DNA from 2 places in the Stenotrophomonas sp. AN71 genome. Region 2 is predicted to be linked to the other one. Evidence: riboswitches for the same ligand, from Rfam matches in the RefSeq annotation. Region 2 holds a riboswitch; the other holds the start of a gene.
What was found. Region 2 has a riboswitch for glycine ahead of gcvP (aminomethyl-transferring glycine dehydrogenase). Riboswitches for the same ligand answer to the same signal wherever they lie in the genome.
Positions count from the first base shown of each region.

Region 1: another riboswitch for glycine. It lies ahead of ABH900_RS04295 (trimeric intracellular cation channel family protein); the one in region 2 lies ahead of gcvP (aminomethyl-transferring glycine dehydrogenase).

Region 1 is NZ_JBNDKU010000002.1:120,626-131,096, forward strand. It holds gene ABH900_RS04270 (NYN domain-containing protein) at 1-619, opposite strand, end outside; gene ABH900_RS04275 (NAD(P)/FAD-dependent oxidoreductase) at 743-2,023, shown strand; gene ABH900_RS04280 (hypothetical protein) at 2,112-2,567, opposite strand; gene ABH900_RS04285 (nuclear transport factor 2 family protein) at 2,573-3,004, opposite strand; gene ABH900_RS04290 (GIY-YIG nuclease family protein) at 3,073-3,348, opposite strand; glycine riboswitch at 3,389-3,478, shown strand; glycine riboswitch at 3,492-3,597, shown strand; gene ABH900_RS04295 (trimeric intracellular cation channel family protein) at 3,680-4,297, shown strand; gene ABH900_RS04300 (3-deoxy-7-phosphoheptulonate synthase) at 4,606-5,679, opposite strand; gene ABH900_RS04305 (hypothetical protein) at 5,938-6,198, opposite strand; gene ABH900_RS04310 (DNA alkylation repair protein) at 6,312-7,052, opposite strand; gene ABH900_RS04315 (MarR family winged helix-turn-helix transcriptional regulator) at 7,049-7,549, opposite strand; gene ABH900_RS04320 (sensor histidine kinase) at 7,622-8,920, opposite strand; gene ABH900_RS04325 (response regulator transcription factor) at 8,953-9,660, opposite strand; gene ABH900_RS04330 (aspartyl protease family protein) at 9,767-10,471, shown strand, end outside.
Region 2 is NZ_JBNDKU010000021.1:5,646-16,116, forward strand. It holds gene ABH900_RS20085 (methyl-accepting chemotaxis protein) at 1-681, shown strand, start outside; gene ABH900_RS20090 (hypothetical protein) at 771-1,058, opposite strand; gene ABH900_RS20095 (alpha/beta fold hydrolase) at 1,204-1,893, shown strand; partial or broken gene ABH900_RS20100 (hypothetical protein) at 1,924-2,115, opposite strand; gene ABH900_RS20105 (helix-turn-helix domain-containing protein) at 2,223-2,945, shown strand; gene ABH900_RS20110 (amino acid permease) at 3,028-4,395, shown strand; gene ABH900_RS20115 (VOC family protein) at 4,499-4,909, shown strand; gene gcvP (aminomethyl-transferring glycine dehydrogenase) at 5,022-7,889, opposite strand; glycine riboswitch at 7,952-8,054, opposite strand; gene ABH900_RS20125 (multidrug effflux MFS transporter) at 8,354-9,580, shown strand; gene ABH900_RS20130 (siderophore-interacting protein) at 9,722-10,471, shown strand, end outside.

The DNA of each region.
Region 1 (10,471 bases), on a different contig from region 2:
GGTGCGACCAGCCATCCTCGCCCTCGGCCGAAGACACCGCGCGGCGCAGCATCTTCACCAGCCGCGTGTCGCTGCGCATCTCCGCGCCGCTCTTGCGCGGGCGGGCATCGTCGTTGGCGACCGGTTCGTTCGATGCCAGCTCGCTCGATGCCTGTTCGGCATCCGGCACGCTGGCATGGGTCTGGCCCAGCGCTTCCAGGTAGGTGAACTTCGAGCACGCGTTGACGAACGGCTCGGGCGTCTTCTTTTCGCCGAAGCCATACACCTTCACGCCGTCGGTCAGCAGGCGCATCACCATCGGAGTGAAGTCGGCATCACTGGAGACGATGGCGAAGCCATCGAGGTTGCGTGCGTACAGCAGGTCCATGGCGTCGATCACCATCGCCATGTCCGAGGCATTCTTGCCCTTGCTGTAGGCGAACTGCTGGATCGGGCGGATCGCATACTCGTGCAGCACCGCTTCCCAGCCCTTCAGCCGAGGGCTCTTCCAGTTGCCGTAGGCGCGGCGCACGTTGGCCACGCCGTAGCGGGCGACTTCAGCCAGGACCTCGTCGATCTTCGAGGCCGGCGCATTATCGGCGTCGATCAACAGGGCGATGCGCTTTTCCGGTTCGCTCATGGACTCCTCGCGGGCGGTTGCCTGAACCCGAGTATCGCCGATCCACGCGGGCGCTGACGTGACAGGGGGCCGGCGTGCGAAGATGCCAGGCGCTTCCCCCAATGCCCCCACTGGAGTGAGTCGATGAGTCGCGAGCGCGTTCCCCACCTGGTCGTTGTCGGCGGTGGTTTTGCCGGCCTCTGGGCCACCCGTGCCCTGGCCCGCGAGCGCATACGCATCACCCTGGTCGACCGCCGCAATCACCATCTGTTCCAGCCGCTGCTGTACCAGGTGGCTACCGCCGGCTTGTCCGCGCCCGATATCGCCGCACCGCTGCGCCACATCCTCGGCCATCAGCGCAACGTGGAAGTGCGGCTGGGCGAAGTGGTGTCCATCGACAAGCATGCCCGGCAGATCCGCATGGCCGACGGCAGTACGCTGGACTACGACAGCCTGCTGCTGGCCACGGGTGCCACCCACGCTTACTTCGGCAACGATCAGTGGGCCGATGATGCCCCCGGCCTGAAGACCCTGGACGACGCCATCGCGCTGCGCCGCAAGCTGCTGCTGGCCTTCGAACGCGCCGAGGCCGAACCGGACCCGGCGAAGAAGGCGGCGTGGCTGAGTTTCGCCGTGGTCGGCGGTGGTCCGACCGGTGTTGAGCTGGCAGGCACGCTGGCCGAGATCGCGCGTCACACGCTGCGCAACGAGTTCCGCCACATCGACCCGGCCAGCGCCAAGGTGCGGCTGGTCGAGGCGGGCCCGCGGGTGCTGTCGTCCTTCCCGGAAGTGCTTTCGCTGAAGGCGCGCCGGCAGCTGGAAAAGCTGGGCGTGGAAGTACTGACCGGCACACCGGTGAGCGACATCGACAGCCAGGGTTTCAAGCTCGGCGATCAGTTCGTGCCGGCGCGCACCGTGGTGTGGGCCGCTGGCGTGGCCGCCTCACCGCTGGCGCGTACGCTGGACGTGCCATTGGATCGCGCCGGCCGCGTCCAGGTGCAGCCGGACCTGACCCTGCCCGGTCATCCGGAGCTGTTCGTGGCCGGCGATCTGGCCGCGCTGAACCAGGCCAACGGCAAGCCAGTGCCTGGCGTGGCACCTGCCGCCAAGCAGATGGGCAAGTACGTGGCCGAAGTGATCCGCGCGCGCCTGCACGGCAAGGCCGAACCCGGTCCGTTCAAGTACGCCGACTTCGGCAACCTGGCCACCATCGGCCGCATGGCCGCGATCGTGCACCTGGGCCGCTTGCAGCTGTCCGGCGTGCTGGCCTGGTGGTTCTGGCTGGCCGCGCACGTGTTCTTCCTGATCGGCTTCCGCAACCGCCTCGTGGTGCTGTTGAACTGGGCCGTGGCGTACTGGAGCTACCAGCGCAGCGCGCGCATCATCTTCGGCGATGACCAGGACGACCGGCGGCCGAAGCGGTAGCGCCGCACGCAACGGGGTCGGATCCCTTTCCGCAGGAAAGGGCTCTGACCCCGTCAACACCCTCCACGCATGGCGTGGATCTACCGGTTCACCGGGCCACCGGGCCACCGGGCACCCGCCGTTTCGACCATGTCCGGCAGAAGTCCTCCTTCCTCGCGGTATCGGCAATCTGCGCGGTACTCCAATGCCGAGTGATCCAGATCGTCAGTGCGGTACTGCTGAGATGCCAGCGCAGCATGCCGCGCTGCGGTTGCCGCCACAGGTGGCGTCGGGCAATCCAGAAGGCCTCCCGCTCCACTTCAGGAACTTTCTTCTTCATTCCGTCCTTGTCGAAGAACTGGGCGGTGAAGTGCCAGGGATTCATCGGCTGGTATCCCGCCCGTGGTTCACCGCTGCATGCGGCCACACCACTGGGCGTGCGGTCGGCCGGCTTCGGTCGACCGTCCACCAATGCCAGCCCGAGCAGATACAGCAGGCCAGGCAGCAGCGCGATACCGGTGACCAGTACGACGACGGAGATCCATACCTTGCCGGCAGCGCGCATCGCGCTCACTTCGCCTTCGGTTTCGGGTACCACAGCGCGTTGACGATGACCCAGCGTTGGTCGAAGCGGCCCATGTGGAAGTAATCGACGAACCACGGGGTTTCCAACCGCACCGAGGCGGCGTTGCCGGTCACGTCCAGCACCGTGCAGCGGCGGTCCCACTGATCCTTCGGGGTCTTCAGCGCACCCTGCTTGGTCAGCGCCACCAGTTCTTCCTTCGACATGCGGCGCAAGCCCAGGCGCTCGTCAGGTGTGTCGCCGAGGACTGCGCGCTTGGCCAGATCCGGGTGCAGGGAACGGGCGACGCGCTGCGGATCGGCCTCCAGCTGGCCGTCGACATAGTCGTGGCAGGTGGCTTCGATGGCTGCGATCGTGGTGGCGTCGGCAGCGGGGCTTGCCGCTGCGGAAAGCGCGAACGACAGGGCAACGACGGACATCCGGGTCTCCAGCGCTGAGGGCTGGGCGATCATGGCATGAACAAGGCCCATCCACGCATGGCGTGGATCTACAAAGGCGCGGGATCCGGCGCCTGCAGCCAGGCCAGCTTGCGTTCGCGCGGCTGCTGCTTGAGCTGCCATTCGGCGCGCGAGGCGGCGGCGCGGTCCGGGTATTCGCGCACGGCCAGGATGCGCAGCGGCGGCCGGGCCCGGGTATAGCGCGCTCCCTTGCCGGCCTGGTGGGCGGCGAAGCGCGCGTCCACGTCGGTGCTGATGCCGGCGTAGAAGCTGCCATCACGGCATTCCAGCAGGTACAGGAACCACGGGCGGAGGGACGGGGCCATGGCCGGATTATGCCGTGCTGCACTGCAGCGGATATACTGGCGCCCGAATGCAGGAGAGAGGCGCCGCGCTGGTGCCCGCCGAAGGCGCAGGCTCCCATGATCGCTCAGGCCGGTGGGCTGGAATCCCACCAACCATGCATTCGACTCGCCGAGCTGGAGAGAGGTCACCGGGTACGCCCGGGACGATCCGCCGAAGGGGCACGCGGCCTACGCCGCTGAACTCTCAGGCAAAAGGACAGCGGGAGCGGCACCGGTCATCGTCATCCCGTCATTGCACAGGCAGTGGCGGTATGTGCGCATTGTCGGCCCCACCGCGCCCGGAGCCTGTCCCATGCTGTTGTCCATCATCTACCTGATTGCCATTTCCGCCGAAGCCATGACCGGCGCCCTGTCCGCCGGCCGCCGCCGCATGGACCTGTTCGGCGTGGTCATGATCGCTTGCGTCACCGCCCTGGGTGGCGGCTCGCTGCGCGACATCCTGCTCGGCCACTACCCGCTGGGCTGGGTGAAGCATCCCGAGTACCTGGGCTTCACCGTGTGCGCGGCCTTGATCGCCACCTGGGTGGCACGCTGGATGCATCACTTCCGCCGCACCTTCCTGGTACTGGACGGACTGGGCCTGATCGCCTTCACCCTGATCGGCTGCTCGATCGCACGCGAGGCCGGGCATGCCCTGCCCATCGTGCTGATCGCCGGCATGCTGACCGGTGCGTTCGGTGGCGTGCTCCGCGACATCCTCTGCAACGAGGTGCCGCTGATCTTCCAGAAGGAGCTGTACGCGATCATCGCGCTGCTGACCGGCGCGGCCTATCTGTTGCTGCTGCACTGGGGCGTGGCCGATGCCACGGCGATCCTGTGCTGCCTGGGCGGCGGCTTTGCGCTGCGCCTGCTGGCGATCCACTACCGCTGGGAAATGCCGAAATTCGTGTACCACGACGAAGTGCATTGAGGTTCGCGTTCGGTGAGCGTGGGTTTCCATTGTTTGGAACCCATGCTTCGCGCGCTCGTCGAGCATGCCTCGACGCTACATGAATGCAGAATCCACGCATGGCGTGGATCTACCGCATCAAACGCATCATTGCCGTTCGGTATCCACACCACCCCGGCGATGTACCTGGCGCTGTCGCTCTTGCGCAGCGCCAGGCGCATCGCCGGTGCGGACGAGCCGGTCTCCAACTCCGACCGGCCCTGATCGCGGCCGCACCCCCGCAGGCGCTGGCCGCCATCCACACACGTGCCGCCGTCAGGCGGCTTCCATCAAGCGGCTTCGGACACCTTCACTTCGCGACGGGCGCGCACGGCCGCAGCCAGTCGCTCCAGCACCGTCACGGTGGTGTCCCAGTCGATGCAGCCATCGGTGATGCTCTGCCCGTAGACCAGCGGCTGGCCTTCGACCAGTTCCTGGCGCCCACCGACCAGATGGCTTTCAATCATCACACCGACGATGCGCTGTTCACCGTCTTCCAACTGAACGGCGATGTCATCGATCACCTTCGGCTGGTTCTCGGGGTTCTTCAGGCTGTTGGCATGGCTGGCGTCGATCATCAGGCGCGTCGGCAGCTTGGCCTTGGCCAGCGCCTGGCAGGCATCGGCCACACTGCCTGCGTCGTAGTTCGGCTGCTTGCCGCCGCGCAGGATCACGTGGCAATCCGGATTGCCGGTGGTCGACACGATGGCGGTGCCGCCCTGCTTGGTGACCGACAGGAAGTGATGCGGGTTGGACGCCGCGCCGACCGCATCGGCGGCGATCTTCACGTTGCCGTCAGTGCCGTTCTTGAAGCCCACCGGGCACGACAGCCCGGAGGCCAGCTCGCGATGCACCTGGCTTTCGGTGGTGCGCGCACCAATCGCGCCCCACGCCACCAGATCGGCGATGTACTGCGGCGAGATCACATCGAGGAATTCAACGCCGGCCGGCAGGCCAAGCTTGTTGATGTCACGCAGCAGGCCACGCGCGATGCGCAGGCCCTTATCGATCCTGAAGCTGCCATCGAGGTCCGGATCGTTGATCAGGCCCTTCCAGCCCACCGTGGTGCGCGGCTTCTCGAAGTACACGCGCATGACGATTTCCAGTTCGCCGGCCAGCGCATCGCGCAGCGGCTTCAGGCGCTGGGCGTACTCGATGGCGGCCTTCGGGTCATGGATCGAGCACGGGCCGACCACCACGGCCAGGCGGTCGTCGCGGCCATGCAGGATCTGGTGCAGGGCCGCGCGCGAGGCGCTGACGGTGTCGGAGGCTTCATCGTCGCACGGCAGCATCGCCAGCAGCTGGGCGGGCGGTGTCAGCGGTTCGATGGTGCGGATACGCAGGTCGTCGGTGTGCGGGGGCATGGGGGGAGGTCTCCGGAACGTTGGGGGTCCCCAGCGTGGCGGCATGAAAAAAGCCGCCAGGTTCGCTGGCGGCTTTCGGGAATGCGTCTGAAGCTTTCTTCAGGGTGAGCGCAGTCCTTCCTCCGCCAGGGGCTTCGGAAAGTAATACCAATAAAAGCTGGTGTGGGCTGCATTCATGGGATGTATTGATAGCACAGCTTTTGCGCAGTGCAAAATGTTTCATCCGCAACCGGAGTAACGGTTCAGCGCAGCGGTGGCCTAGCGGCTGCCATGTACTTCCAGGTCCAGCAGCAGGCCCTCGTGGATATCGGCCCAGTGCTCCAGCACGCGGTCCAGCTCCCTCCGGGCTTCGTCCAGCTGCTCGGGGTTGAGCAGGGAACGGGCCGTGTAGAGATCGGAGACCAGCCGTCGCAGAGCCGGCTCCGGGATCGCCACCGACGGCCCTTCCACCTGCGGCAGCTGCAGCGCCGGGGTGTCGCCAAGCGGACCGTACAGCGTTACCTGGAGCGTGCTCTGCATGATCGACTTCCGTGCGGATGGACAGGGGCAATGCACTGTTTACCGCGTCTGGGTGACAGGCGCATGTGCCATGCCCGCTGGAGTGATCCGGGGTTGCCGGCCAGCGGCCGGCACTACCGCAGCGAACGCAGTGCGCGCTTGCGGATGTAGGCGTTGGCGCCGCTGTCGTGTTCATGTTGCCAGCGCGCGCACAACTCCTGCAGCCAGAGCGGCCGGGTCTTGCCGGCATCGTTGAGCCAGTTGCCGACCGAGTCCTGCACATAGCGCTCGGGGTCGTCGGCCAGTGCTTCAAGCAGCGGCAATGCATGTTCTGGATGCTGCTTGAACAGCGCGATGTGTGTGGCCCAGACGCCACGTGGGCGCAGTGCTTCGCAGGCAAAGCGTCGCAGTGAAGGTGATGCGTCCTGCGTCCACGGCTGCAGGATCTCAAGTGCCTGCAGCGGTGCGGCCACGACGTCCGTGCGCAGTGCCAGCCACGCCCATTCGCGTACGCCGAAGTGCGGATCATCGGCCAGCGGCCGCATTGCCTGAAGTTTCGCTGCAAGCGTTGCAGTGCGGTCGCTACCGATCAGGTAACAGGCCCAGCCACGCACGGTGTCGGAGGCGTGTGTGTGCCATTGTGCAGGATCGCCCAGCCCCGCTTCGCGCAGCAGCGTGGCGGCCAACGCCATGCGCTGGGTGATGCCCTTGTTCGAGGCGTCGCGCATGAGTTGCAGCACCTCCGGTTCAAGCGCAGGCGCCACCACTGACAACAGCGCAGCGAAGTCCACCGCCAGGCACTCGGCCAGATGGGTCGTGGCGACGCTGCCGGTGTTGAGCGTGCGCAGGCGTTCGGCAGGAATCGTCGCGCTCATGCTACGGACGCTCGTCCGCCGTCGGTGCGCTGCCAGACCTTGTGCAGCAATGTCGAAAGCTGCTGCTGTTCACCTGCGTCGAGCGCATCAAACAGACCGCCGATCCACTGCGTGTGCTGGTCGAACAGCATCGCGGCCAGGCGCCTGCCCTGCACGGTCAACACGATCTGCAGGCGACGGCCATCTTCGGCATCGCTGCGCCGCTGCAGGAGGCCTTCGCGCTGCAGGCCATCGAGCAGGCCACTGATAGTGGCGCGGGTGACGCCTGCGCGCTCGGCCAGCGCGTGTGGCGGCAGCGTGCCACCAGCACCGTGCAGCAGGAACAGCACGATGAAGCGACCTTCGCTGAGCCCATGCGGTGCCAGCCGGGTGGCGCAGTCGCGATCGATCGACGAGGACAGCGAGAGCAGCTGGAAGCACAGTCGCAGCTGCGCGACGTTGGTGTGGCCGCGTCGCTGCGCCTCATCCAGCAGGGCATGGTGCTTGGCTTCGACCATCTCATGCACGCCATATGATTAGGCGCCTAATCATGCAACAAATAATCCAGAATCTGCAACATTAAGTCGAATTCAGGAAAGCTTTCCCAGCCGCAGGCGCGCGATCAGCCCGCCGCGCTCCCGGTCCAGCAGCTGCAGTTCGCCAGCGTGCCGCCTTGCCACATTGGCGGCCACTGCCAGTCCGAGCCCGGCGCCGCCGGTGGCGCGACTACGCGAGCTCTCGCTGCGCTGGAACGGTTGCAGCAGGCGTACACGGTCGGCCTCGACGATGCCCGGGCCGCGGTCCATCACGTCCAGCTGTACCCCATGGTCAACCACGGCGACCCACAGCTCCACGGCCCCAGCATAGCGGTCGGCATTGTCGATAAGGTTGTCGACCGCGCGCCGAAGCAGCAGCGCGTCGCCGCGCCAGGGCAACGTATCCGGCCCCTGGATGGAAATCTCGACACCACGCAGCAGCGCCGCTTGCACGCATTCCTCCAGCAGGGCGACCAGGTCCAGCGAGCGCATCTGCAGCGGCTGCAGTTCCCCACGGGCGTAGTCCAGCACCTGCTCGATCATCGTGTCCATGCGCTCGATGTCGGCCACCATCCGGGCCGCCTGTGGCGCGGGGGCGAACTCGGCGCGAAGGCGCAGGCCGGTCAAAGGGGTGCGCAGGTCATGCGCTACTGCGGCCAGCATATGGGTCATATCCTGCGCCTGTGCCCGCAGCCGCTCGCGCCCCGTAGAGATCGCCGCCGCCAGTACCTGCACCTCGCGCGGGCCGTCATCAGGCAATGGCGTGTCAGCCTGCAGGTCCACATGCGCGCTGGCTTGGGCCAGGCGCCGCAGCGGGCGCCCCAGCCGGATCGACGCCCACGCCGCCAGCGGTGCCAGCAGGACGGCACCGCCCAACAGCGCAAGTACCACCTGACGACGCCAGGCCGCCAGATCACTGTGATCGCTGCCGGCCACCTGCCAACGACCATCGGCCCGGCGCACGCCCAGTTCGAACGGCGGCCATTGCATGGCGGTCAGCACCGCGGCCTGCGCCTTCAGGACACCGGCCCGCGCCGTGGCATCGAGCACCGCGCCGCCCTCGATGACCTGCACATCGGGCGCCTTGCCCTGCCCGCTCCAGACCAGGCGTACATCCTTCACCGGCAAGCCCATCTGCAGCGCCGCCAACTGTGTGAGCCAGTCGCTGGCGCTGCCCTGTGGTGGCCCGTCCTGCATCGCCAGATGCAGGCCCAGCGGCTCCGGCGCCTGTTCCCCACGCAGCACCTGCATGGCCTGATCCAGCCGCATCGGTGGCGGCGCCGGTCGCGGCATCCAGCCCACCACCGCCACGCTGGCCAGGGTGGCCAACAGCAGGCTGGCCAGCGCCAGCATCGCGATCCAGCGCGCGGTGGACCAGCGCGCCCTCACAGCACCTGTACCTCGGCATCGAAGCGGTAGCCTTCGCCGCGCAATGTCTGCACCAGGGTCTCAGCACCGGGAACCGCCTGGCCCAGTTTTCGGCGCAACCGGCTGATCGCCAGATCCACGGCACGGTCGACGTTGTCGCTGTCTTCGCCGCGGGTCAACGACAGCAGTTGTTCCCGTCCGAGCACCCGCCCTGCACGCTCGACGAGTACCCGCAGCAGGGCGAATTCCCCTCGACTGAGCGCCAGTTCACTGCCATCGGGTGCAAGCAGGCGGCGCTGATCGGGCAGCAATCGCCAGCCGGCAAAGCGCAGCTCGGTGGGCACCTGCGTGCGCAGCTTGTCCTGCCGACGCAGCAGGGCGCGCACCCGCGCCAGCAGTTCGCGCGGATCAAAGGGCTTGGCCAGATAGTCGTCCGCGCCCATTTCCAGGCCGATCACACGGTCTGGCGCCGTGCCCATCGCCGACAGCATCAGGATCGGGATCGCCCGCGCCTGCAGCCGGCGGCACACCGACAGGCCATCTTCGCCGGGCATCATCCAGTCCAGGATGATGGCGTCCGGGCGCTCGCTCTGCAGCAGCAGATCCAACGCCGCGGCATCGGCTGCCACACGCACCTGGTAACCATGCAGCAGCAGGCAGTCGGCGATGGCATCGCGGATGCTGGCATCGTCATCGACAACGATGACCCGGGCAGGAGTGTTCATGCGGCCAGTATCGTGCAGGTGTGTATCAGGACGGTATCAACGCCGATATTGCCGCGATACGCCGATGCGCGCCAATGGACCTCCACATCAAACCCCGGAGACTCCCGTGCGCCTTACCCCGCTGTCCCTGCTTGCCGCCGCATTCCCCACGCTGGCCGCCAGCTCACCTGAACACGTGCTGCCGATGTGGATGCAGGGCAACCACCCGGCAGTGGCGGTTTCGCTTGACGGCCGTGCCGAACCGCTGCGCTTCGTGGTCGACAGTGCCGCGGGGGCCACCCTCGTCGATGGTCGTGTGGCACGCCGCTACGGCCTGGAGGATACCCGGTCCGCCACCACGCATGCCCAGGGTGCCAGCGCAGGCAACGCCCCGCTGCAGCGCATGCACACAGCCTCATGGCGGATCGGCGGATGGCGGCTTCGCGTCAGCGGTGTACAGGCCGATCTTTCCAACCTGCAGAAGGACGACGATCCCGCGGTTGACGGCCTGATCGGCAACGACCTGACGGGCCGCTGGGATACCCGCTGGGATTTCGGCCGTGGTGAACTGGCGTTGTGGAAGCCCGGGCAGCTTGGCGTCGATGGGACCGGATGCCAGGCCAACGCATTGCCTGATCGGCGCAAGGGCCTTGAACACTTCGGCTTCATCACCGTGAAGCTTGGCGACAGCGGGGTAGAAGCGATCGCGGTGGTCGACACCGGTGCCGCGCAGACCGTACTCAATGCGGAAGCCGCCCGCGCACTTGGCCTGCGCATCGACGGCAGCGATGAGCGTCTGCGCGTGCGGGAGAAAGGCACGCAGGGGCTGGGC
Region 2 (10,471 bases):
GCTGCCGCGTCGATGGAGGAACTGACCTCGACCGTGCGCCAGAACGCCGAGCTGGCCCGTCAGGCCGACAGCGAAGCGCATGCTGCCGGCGCTGCCGTGCGCGAGACCGAACAGGCGATGGCCCAGATGGCTGCGGTGATGGGCGAGATTGACGGTTCTTCCGCGCGCATCTCGGAAATCTCGACCGTGATCGATGGCATTGCCTTCCAGACCAACATTCTGGCGTTGAATGCTGCGGTTGAAGCCGCACGTGCCGGTGAACAGGGCCGTGGTTTCGCCGTGGTTGCCAGCGAGGTGCGCACGCTCGCGCAGCGTGCCGGCGTGGCAGCGAAGGAGATCAAGGAGCTGATCGAAGACGCAGCAGCCAAGGTGCGCAGCGGCCTGGTGGTCACCGTCGAATCCGAAGCGGCGATCGCGCGCGTGGCCCAGGCCAGCGCCCGCACCACCCAGCTGATGAGTGACATCGCCGCGGCCAGCAAGGAGCAGGCGGCCGGTATCGAGCAGGTCAACCAGGTGGTGGTACAGATGGACCAGGTGACCCAGCAGAACGCCGCACTGGTGGAAGAAGCCACCGCTGCCAGCCGCGCGCTGGAAGAGCAGGCGCATGCACTGACCACCTCGGTGGCGGTGTTCAAGGTAGAAGGCACAGCGGCTCCGGCCGCGCCGCGTCGCGCAGCCTGAGCAGACTGCTGCCGGCGTAGCGACGGTAATACGGCCGCCCTGAGCGGCCGTATTACCGTTGCCCTCTCAGGCAGGTGGGAAAATCGCCATCATTGCTTCAGGACGTTGCCCAGCAGCGCTCCCAGCAAGTACAGCACGCCCAGCGTGGGAGGAATCACCAGAAGGTAGACGGTCGTCCAGGTCTTGCCGGAAAGCCAGCTTCCCATGCCGATGGCGTCGAGTGCTGCGGTCTGCAGCATCACCGGCAGCTGCATGAGGATATAGGCGCTTTTGGGGTCGCTGTTGCCCTGGGCATCGAGCACCAGCCAGGCGGTCAGCGCGAGATAGAGTATGCACACGGCAATGCCGGTCCAGCTGAGCCAGCGTGGCTTGCGCATGCCGCGTTCTCCATTCCATCGGGGCTGCCAGCGTAGCGTCGCGTGCGCCGGCGCGCACTTCCTTGGGCCGAGCCAATGGGTGAAGCTACGCGGTAGGGAGCCGTGCGAAGCGGTTTGAAGAGTGATCGATGTGACGAATGTCTTGATGCTGCCGGTCGTGATGCTGCCAGGCCTGGATGGCACCGGCCTGTTGTCGGCACACTTCGTGGAAGCGATGCAGGCGCGAGGCCAGCAGATGCAGGTGCTGCCGCTGCCCCTGCAGGGGCCACAGGACTACGCCACGCTGGCGTCGATCCTGGGTCCGCAGCTTCCGGCATCTCCTTTTGTGCTGCTGGCCGAATCGTTCGCCGGGCCACTGGCCATCGAACTGGCGGCGGCCGGCCTGCCCGGATTGCGTGGGTTGATATTGAGTACGACCTTCGCGCGCCGGCCGGTGCCGCTGCCTGCGGCGAGCGCGCGGATGCTGGCCCCGGCGTGGCCACTGCCGCCACTTGCCTTGATGGCCCGGCTGCTGCTGGGGCAATGGCGGACGCGCGCGAACCTGCGCGAGCTGGGTCAGGCAATCACGCAGGTGCCGGCCGCAATCCTGCGCCAGCGCGCTGCGACGACGCTGCAGGTGGATGTTCGTGCACTGCTGCCGGAACTCGTGCTGCCAACGCTGTGCCTGCATGGGCGACAGGACCGCCTGCTGTGGCCGCCCAGCGTGGCCGAGCTGCAGGCGTTGTTGCCGGACGCGCGCCATGTGTCGCTGGAGGGACCACATCTGCTGCTGCAGGCACGCGCTGACGCAGCTGCGGCCGAAGTTGCCGCGTGGATGAGGACGCTGCGGCTCTGATCGACAGGCTCAGCCGCGTGCACGGGGATGTGCTGCCTTCTTCGCCGCCACCTTGCGCCCGCTGCCACTGCGCTTGCCGCCGCCATCCTGCTTGTTCACCGTGGCCCAGGCAATGCGCTCGGCCGTACCTTCGCTGGCACCGCGCGCGCGTTCGCTGTCCTCGATGTGCTCGGCCTGGCGCTTCTGCTTTTCGGTATAGGCAGACTTGTCACCGCGGGGCATGGCCGGTTCTCCGGTGGGGACGGGTCCCCACGGTGGGCCTGGCGGCGTTAAGCGCAAGTCCCGCAAGGGTGATCGCACCGGCAAGGGGCCTCGGCTATGCTTGCCGCATGCGAGTCGAGCCCGCCGACATCGAAGCCCTGTTCGACGCCATCCCGGATGTGTTGTTTTTCATCAAGGACCGCCAGGGCCGTTACACCCACGTCAACCAGACCATGCTGCGGCGGCTGGGACTGCGCGCGCGCAAGGACGTGATCGGGCGTACCGCCGCCGAAATCTACCCGACCGGGCTCAGCGCGGACTACGTCGACCAGGACGCGCGCGTGCTGTCCGGAGAGGTGATCGAGAACCTGATGGAGCTGCACCTGTTCGCCAACCGCGAGCCGGGCTGGTGCCTGACCTGCAAGCGTCCGCTGGTGGTCGACGGTGCGATCGAGGGCCTGATCGGCATTTCCCGCGACCTCGGCCAGAAGGACAGCCTGGGCAGCCAGTACGAACAGCTGCGGCTGGCCCTGGCCCACCTCAACGCGCACTACGCTGAGAACGTGCGCATGCAGACCCTGCTGGACATCACCGGCTTCTCGCTGTCCAAGCTGGAGCGCAGTTTCCGCAAGGTGTTCCAGATGACCCCACAGCAGGTGCTGACCCGGCTGCGGATCCAGATGGCCATGCATCTGCTGCATGGCGACGACAGCATCGCCTGCATCGGCCAGGCCTGCGGTTTCAGCGACCAGAGTGCCTTTACCCGCAAGTTCAAGGCTGAAACCGGTTTCTCGCCGCGTGCCTACCGTGCCCGGATTGGTGGGGTTGTCGGCGAGCCTGCGCTGGCCTGAGCCGCCTGCTGCGCTGTGCCTATCCCCATGGGTGCGGGACGAGGTAAGGTGTCGCCCCTGTAGCCCGCCGCCAGCCCCGCCGATGCCCAACTCGATTCCGACCGCCTCGCCGTCCCGCCTCGGACATTCGCTCAAGCCCCGTCAGCTGATCATGATGGGCCTGGGCAGCGCCATCGGTGCCGGCCTGTTCCTGGGGTCGGGCGTGGGCGTGCAGGCGGCCGGTCCGGCGGTGCTGGTGTCCTATCTGGTGGCCGGTGCGCTGGTGATCATCGTGATGAACGCGCTGGGCGAGATGGCGGCGGCCAAACCGACCAGCGGCGCGTTTTCGGTGTATGCGGCCGATGCCATGGGAGCCACGGCGGGCGCCACCGTCGGTTGGTTGTGGTGGGTGCAGCTGGTGATCGTGATCGCCGCCGAAGCGGTCGGCGCGGCCGGCCTGCTGGCCACCGTGTGGCCGGCGGTGCCGGTGCCGTTGGCGGCGTTGGCCTTCATGCTGTTCTTCACCGCCATCAATCTGCTCGGGGTGAAGAACTTCGGCGAATTCGAATTCTGGTTCGCCATCCTCAAGGTGGCGGCGATTCTGGCCTTCATCGCCATCGGTGTCGCGCTGCTGATGGGGTGGCTGCCCCAGGTGGCTTCGCCGGGCCTGAGCAACTTCACCGAACACGGTGGCTTTGCGCCCAAGGGCCTGGCCGGCATCGGCGCCGCGCTGCTGGTCGTGGTATTCGCCTTCGGCGGCACCGAGATCGTGGCCGTGGCCGCGGCCGAAACCGAAGATCCCGAGCGCAGCATCGCCCGCGCCATCCGCACGGTGGCCTGGCGCATCCTGGTGTTCTACATCGGCTCGCTGAGCGTGATCATCGCGGTGGTGCCGTGGACCAGCGAGGCGCTGAAGTCGCCGTTCGCTGCGGTGCTGGACATCGCGCGCATCCCCGGCGCGGGCACGGCGATCACCTTGATCGCGGTGATCGCGCTGCTGTCGGCGCTCAATGCGAATCTCTACGGTGCCTCACGCATGATGTTCTCGCTTGCACAGCGCCGCGAGGCCCCGGCCGTGCTCGGCTGGACCGACCCGCGGCAGGTGCCGGTGGTCGCCGTGCTGGCCAGCGTGCTGTTCGGCTTCGCGGCCACGGTGATGGAATTGCTGTTCCCGGACCGCGTGTTGCCGGTGCTGCTCAACATCGTCGGTTCCACCTGCCTGCTGGTATGGACGCTGTCGCTGGTCTCGCAGCTGGTGCTGCGCCGTCGCGCGGATCGTCTGGGTACCCGCCTGCCGTTCCGCATGGCCGGCTTCCCGTGGCTGACCGTCTGTGCGCTGGCAATCCTGGCGTTGATCTTCGGTCTGCTGCTGAGCGAGTCGCATACCCGCCTGCAGTTCCTGTCGATGGTGGCGCTGACGGCCACCATCGCAGCGGGTAGCGCGATCGCCCGGCGCCTGCGCGAGGCGTGACCGGCGTTGCCGGCCAGCGGCCGGCACTACCACGGGGGCTGCACATCAGGCGTGCGATGCTGATCCGGTGGGCCGTCATCGGCCCGTCGAACAGGAGTACCGCATGCTGCGCAGCCGTCCCTTCCTGATGTTCACCGGCCAGGCTGAGGCCGCCCTGGCCCTGTACGCCGATGCGTTCGCCGACTTCCGCCTGCTGGCCCTGCAGCGCCACCCGGAGGGGCCCGGCGCGGGCGTGGCCGGGCAGGTACGCCAGGCGATCTTCCTGCTCGGCGGCACCCACTACCTGTGCTTCGACAGCCTGGACGTGCACGACTTCACCTTCACGCCTTCGATCTCGCTGTTCGTGGAGTGCTCCGGCGCCGAGCAGTTCGAGCGTGCGGCACGCGTGCTGGGCGAAGGCGGCCATTGGCTGATGCCGGTGGGCGATTATGATTTCAGCAACCGCTACGGCTGGGTGCAGGATCGCTTCGGCGTGTCGTGGCAGCTGAGCTTGGGGCAGATGCCCGACCCGTGATCGGATTATTGTGGGTGTGGACCGATCATTGTGGGTGTGGACCTTGGTCCACACGCCCTTGAAAAAACGGCCCGCTTGCGCGGGCCGTTTTCATTTCCGATGGATCAAAGGCTTACGCCTCGACTTCATCGTCCTTGTAGGCATCGACCGGGATGCAGGCACACATCACGTTCTTGTCGCCGTACACGTTGTCGACGCGGGCCACCGGAGGCCAGTACTTGCTCTGCTTCAGGCTGGCCAGGGGGAAGGCGGCCAGTTCGCGCGGGTAGGCGTGGGTCCACTCGCTGGCGGTCACCGCGGTGGCGGTGTGCGGTGCGTTCTTCAGCGGATTGTCCTCGCGGTCCAGGCGGCCGTCTTCGATCGCGGTGATCTCGTCGCGGATCTGGATCATCGCGTTGATGAAGCGGTCCAGCTCGTGCAGCGATTCGCTCTCGGTCGGCTCGACCATCAGCGTACCGGCCACCGGGAAGCTCAGGGTCGGGGCGTGGAAGCCGAAGTCGATCAGGCGCTTGGCCACGTCTTCGGCGCCGATGCCGCTGGTCTTCTCCAGCGGACGCACGTCGAGGATGCACTCATGCGCCACCAGGCCGTTGCGGCCGGTGTACAGGGTCTTGAAGTGCGGGGCCAGGCGCTTGGCGATGTAGTTGGCGTTGAGCTGCGCGACCTGGGTGGCCTTGCGCAGGCCGTCGCGGCCCATCATCGCGATGTACATCCAGCTGATCGGCAGGATCGAGGCGCTGCCGAAGCTGGCTGCGCTGACCATGCCGACCGGGCCGTTGTCACCCAGCTTGCCCGGCAGGAACGGCGCCAGGTGCTCCTTGACCGCGCACGGGCCAACGCCCGGGCCACCGCCGCCGTGCGGGATGCAGAAGGTCTTGTGCAGGTTCAGGTGCGAAACGTCCGAACCCCACTTGCCCGGCTTGGCCACGCCGACCAGGGCGTTCATGTTGGCGCCGTCGGTGTACACCTGGCCACCGTGCTGGTGGATGATCTCGCAGATCTCGACCACTTCTTCCTCGAACACGCCATGCGTGGAGGGGTAGGTGATCATGATCGCGGCCAGTCGGTCGCTGTACTTCTCGGCGTTGAGGCGGATGTCCTCGACATCGACGTTGCCGTTGGCGTCGGTCTTGGTCACCACCACCTTCATGCCGCACATCTGCGCCGAGGCCGGGTTGGTGCCGTGCGCCGAATCCGGGATCAGGCAGATGTCGCGGTGGCCTTCACCGCGCGAGCGATGGTAGGCACGGATCGCCAGCAGGCCGGCGTACTCGCCCTGCGCGCCGGAATTGGGCTGCAGGCTGACCGCGTCGTAGCCAGTGCATTCGACCAGCATCGCTTCCAGGGTGTCGATCAGTTCCTTGTAGCCCAGCGTCTGGTCGGCCGGTGCCAGCGGGTGGATCTGCGAGAACTCCGGCCAGGTCACCGGGATCATCTCGGCGGTGGCGTTGAGCTTCATCGTGCACGAGCCCAGCGGGATCATCGTGCGGTCCATCGCCAGGTCCTTGTCGGCCAGCGAACGCAGGTAGCGCAGCAGTTCGTGCTCGCTGTGGTGGGTGTTGAACACCGGGTGGGCCAGGAACGCGGACTGGCGCAGCAGGCCGGCCGGCAGCGCGTCGGAGGTGCTGGCATCCAGCGCGTCGATATCGGCCTTGGCGCCGAACACGGCGGCCAACGCGACCACGTCGGCGCGGGTGGTGGTTTCGTCCAGGCTGATGCCGATCGAATCGCTGTCGATCGCACGCAGGTTGTAACCAGCGGCACGGGCCTTGGCGTGGATCTCATCGGCATGCACGCCGGTGACATGCAGGGTGTCGAAGAAGTCGCCACCGACCTGCACGCCGGCACTGCGCAGCGCCGCGGCCAGGATCGAGGCCAGGCGATGGGTGCGGCGGGCGATGCGGGTCAAGCCTTCCGGGCCGTGGTAGACGGCATACATCGAGGCCATCACCGCCAGCAGCACCTGTGCGGTACAGATGTTGGAGGTGGCCTTCTCGCGGCGGATGTGCTGCTCGCGGGTCTGCAGGGTCAGGCGGTACGCCGGATTGCCCTGGGCATCGATCGAGACACCGATCAGGCGGCCCGGCATCGAACGCTTGTAGGCGTCACGGCAGGCCATGAAGGCGGCATGGGGGCCACCAAAGCCGAACGGCACGCCGAAACGCTGGCTGTTGCCGACCACGATGTCCGCACCCCATTCGCCCGGGGCGGCCAGCAGAGTCAGCGCCAGCAGGTCGGTGGCCACGGCCACCAGGCCACCGCGTGCGTGCACGGCATCGACCAGTGCCTTGTAGTCGCCGACCTGGCCGAAGGTGTCCGGGTACTGCAGCAGCAGGCCGAAGGCTTCCGCTTCCAGTGCTTCAGCCGGGGTGCCGACGCGCAGCACGATGCCCATGGGCTCGGCGCGGGTACGCAGCAGTTCCAGCGTCTGCGGGTGCACCGCGTCGTGCACGAAGAAGGTGTCCGATTTCGACTTGGCCGAACGCTTGGCCAGGGTCATCGCTTCAGCAGCGGCGGTGGCTTCGTCCAGCAGCGAGGCGTTGGCGATTTCCATGCCGGTCAGGTCGGCGCACAGGGTCTGGAAGTTGATCAGCGCTTCCATGCGGCCCTGCGAGATCTCCGCCTGGTACGGGGTATAGGCGGTGTACCAGGCCGGGTTTTCCAGGATGTTGCGCAGGATCACGTTCGGCGTGTGGGTGCCGTAGTAGCCCTGGCCGATGAAGCTGCGCAGCACGGTGTTCTTGTCGGCGATCGCGCGGATCTTCGCCAGTGCCTGCACCTCGGTCATCGATTCCGGCAACGCCAGCGGTGCCGGCGATTTGATCTTGGCCGGCACGATGGCATCGGTCATCGCATCCAGCGAGGCGTGGCCGACGACATCGAGCATCTGCGCGATCTCGGCATCGTTGGGGCCGATGTGGCGCTCGACGAACGCGTTGTGGTGCTCGAGCTCACGCAGGGAAGGGGTGTTCTGGGACATGGCGAAGGATCCGTCAGGAAAGGGCACACGCACGGGCACAAGCCGCCGGTCGGCGGTCTGCGGGGCGCCCCTCTGTCCTTTTGCCTGAGAGTTTAAAAGCGCGGAAAACCGCGGCTTCGTGCCCCTTCGGCGCCGGATCGAACCGGTCTCTCCAGAGTTGTGTTACGGGTGGTATCGGGCCTGAGCGATTACGGGCGTTGCGCCTTCGGCAGCGGTGTTCCGCTTCTCCCACCGTGTTGCCCGCCAATTATAGCCCGTCGTGGGGCCGTGGGCCGCCTCCGTATGGGGCGGCGCGCCTGAATGGCCGATGGCCCAGCCGTGCGTTCTGTGCAGTGGTGCATGGCATCGGGCGCAGTCCCCACCTATGATGGGCGGATACCCGAATTCATCTGGCGCCGCCCCTGCTGAAGGGGGACCGGCGCCCGCCGTGCGTGCCACGCATGGCCCTGCCGGACGCCTTCTACATGACTGCCGCTGTTGCTCCCTCCACCCGTCGCATGGCCCTGCTGCTTGCCGGCCTGGCCATGTTCGGTCCGTTCTCGATCGATACCATTTTCCCGGCCTTCCCGCAGCTGGCCCAGCGCCTGGCCGTGGACGAGGTGGCGGTGCAGCAGACCATCAGCGTGTACCTGCTGTTCTACGGTCTGATGAGCCTGGCGCATGGCCCGTTGTCCGATGCCTGGGGCCGCAAGCGGGTGATTCTGGGCGGGCTGGTCCTGTTCGTCGGCGCCTCGGTGGGCTGCGCACTGTCCACCGACCTTTCCACGTTGCTGGCATTCCGCGCGCTGCAGGGCCTGTCGGCGGGCGTGGGCATGATCGTTGGCCGCGCGGTCATCCGCGATCTGTACCACGGCCATGACGCACAGCGGCTGATGAGCCAGGTGTCGATGCTGTTCGGCATCGCCCCGGCGATCGCACCGATCATCGGCGGCTGGATTCTGCTCAGTGGTGCCGGCTGGCCGCTGATCTTCTGGTTCCTGGTGGTGTTCGCGCTGGTGCTGCTGGCCGCCACCGCGCGTTTCCTGCCGGAAACCCATCCCGAGCACGCGCGGGTGCCCTTGTCGCCGCGCGCGCTGCTGCGCGATTACGTGCGCATCGGCTTCAATCCGCGCTTCCTGCGCCTGGCGCTGGCCGGCAGCATCGGCTTTGGTGGCGTCTTCCTCTACATCTCCTCTGCCCCGGTGTTCGTGATGCAGCACCTGCACCTGGGCGAGGGCGGCTTCGCCTGGCTGTTCATCCCGACCATCGGCGGCATGACCACCGGCTCGTTCCTGTCCGGGCGCATGGCCGGGCATACCACGCCAACGCGCCAGGTCGCCATCGGTTTTGGTTTGTGCGCGGTGTCGGTACTACTGAATGTCGGCTACGTCGCGCTGTCCCCGCAGTTCGTGCTGCCCTGGGCGGTGCTGCCGATCTTCCTCGGCGGCATGGGCATGGCGCTGATCTTCCCGATCCTGGCGCTGGCGGTGCTGGACATGTACCCGCAGCAGCGTGGTCTGGCCTCGTCGCTGCAGGCGTTCGTGCAGCTGATGATCAGCACCGTGGTGGCTGGCGTTGTGTCGCCGCTGCTCAGTGCCAGTCCGCTGCACCTGGCGCTGGGCCAGGCCGCGTTCTTCGGTGCCGGTTTCGTGTTCTGGTACTGGGAACACCAGCGCGAGCGCGCGGCGCAGGCAGCCTGCACGGGCCATTGAGCAGTGCGCACGGGTAGGGCGGCGCGCTGCGCCCGCGCCCCTTGCGGCTGGCAACGACCGGATTAGGCTGGGCACTCCAGCCAGCCGGTACGTGGATGCACGACAGCCAGCCGATCCGATGTCGATGCATGAGGTTCCCGCATGGCTGCGCAGCAGACCTACCGCCTGTTCGAGGTGGCGCTGAAGGAGCGCCGCGTTCTTTCCCCTTCCCTGGACCGCATGGTGTTCACCGGCGCCGATGTGGCGCGGATGAAGACTGAAGGGCCCGACCAGCGCATCAAGGTGTTTTTCCCCTTGCCCGGTCAGGACGCACCGCAGGTGCCTAGTGGCGAAGACTGGTACCCGCGCTACCGGGCCTTGCCCGATGACCTGCGGCCGCCGATGCGCACCTACACGATTCGGCAGTTGCGAGCGGAACAGTGCGAGGTCGATGTGGATTTTGTCCTGCATGGCGAGACCGGGCCGGCGTCGCGCTGGGCAACGCATGCGCGGCCAGGCGACCGCGTGCTGTTGCTGGCCCCCGATGCCGAGTGTGCAGACAGCAGCGAGGGTTGGGAGTGGAAGCCACCGGCGGGCGTCGGCCAGGTATTGCTGGTTGCCGACGAAACCGCGTTGCCGGCGGTGGCCGGCATCCTCGAGGAGCTGGCCGGCCTGGCCGATCCGCCGCGCACTCTGGCGCTGCTGGAAGTCGCCCAGGGCGGCGACGCCGTGCCCTTGAAGGCGCCCGCCACGGCCGAGCTGGTCTGGTTGCCGCGTGGACAGGCGCCTTACGGCCAGCCGCTGCTGCAGGCGATTCAGTCACGCCTTGCAGCGGCCTCGACCGTGGCCGCCGGTGATGAGCTGGAGGAGATCGATGTCGACGTGCAGATCCTGTGGGAGCAGGCCGATGCC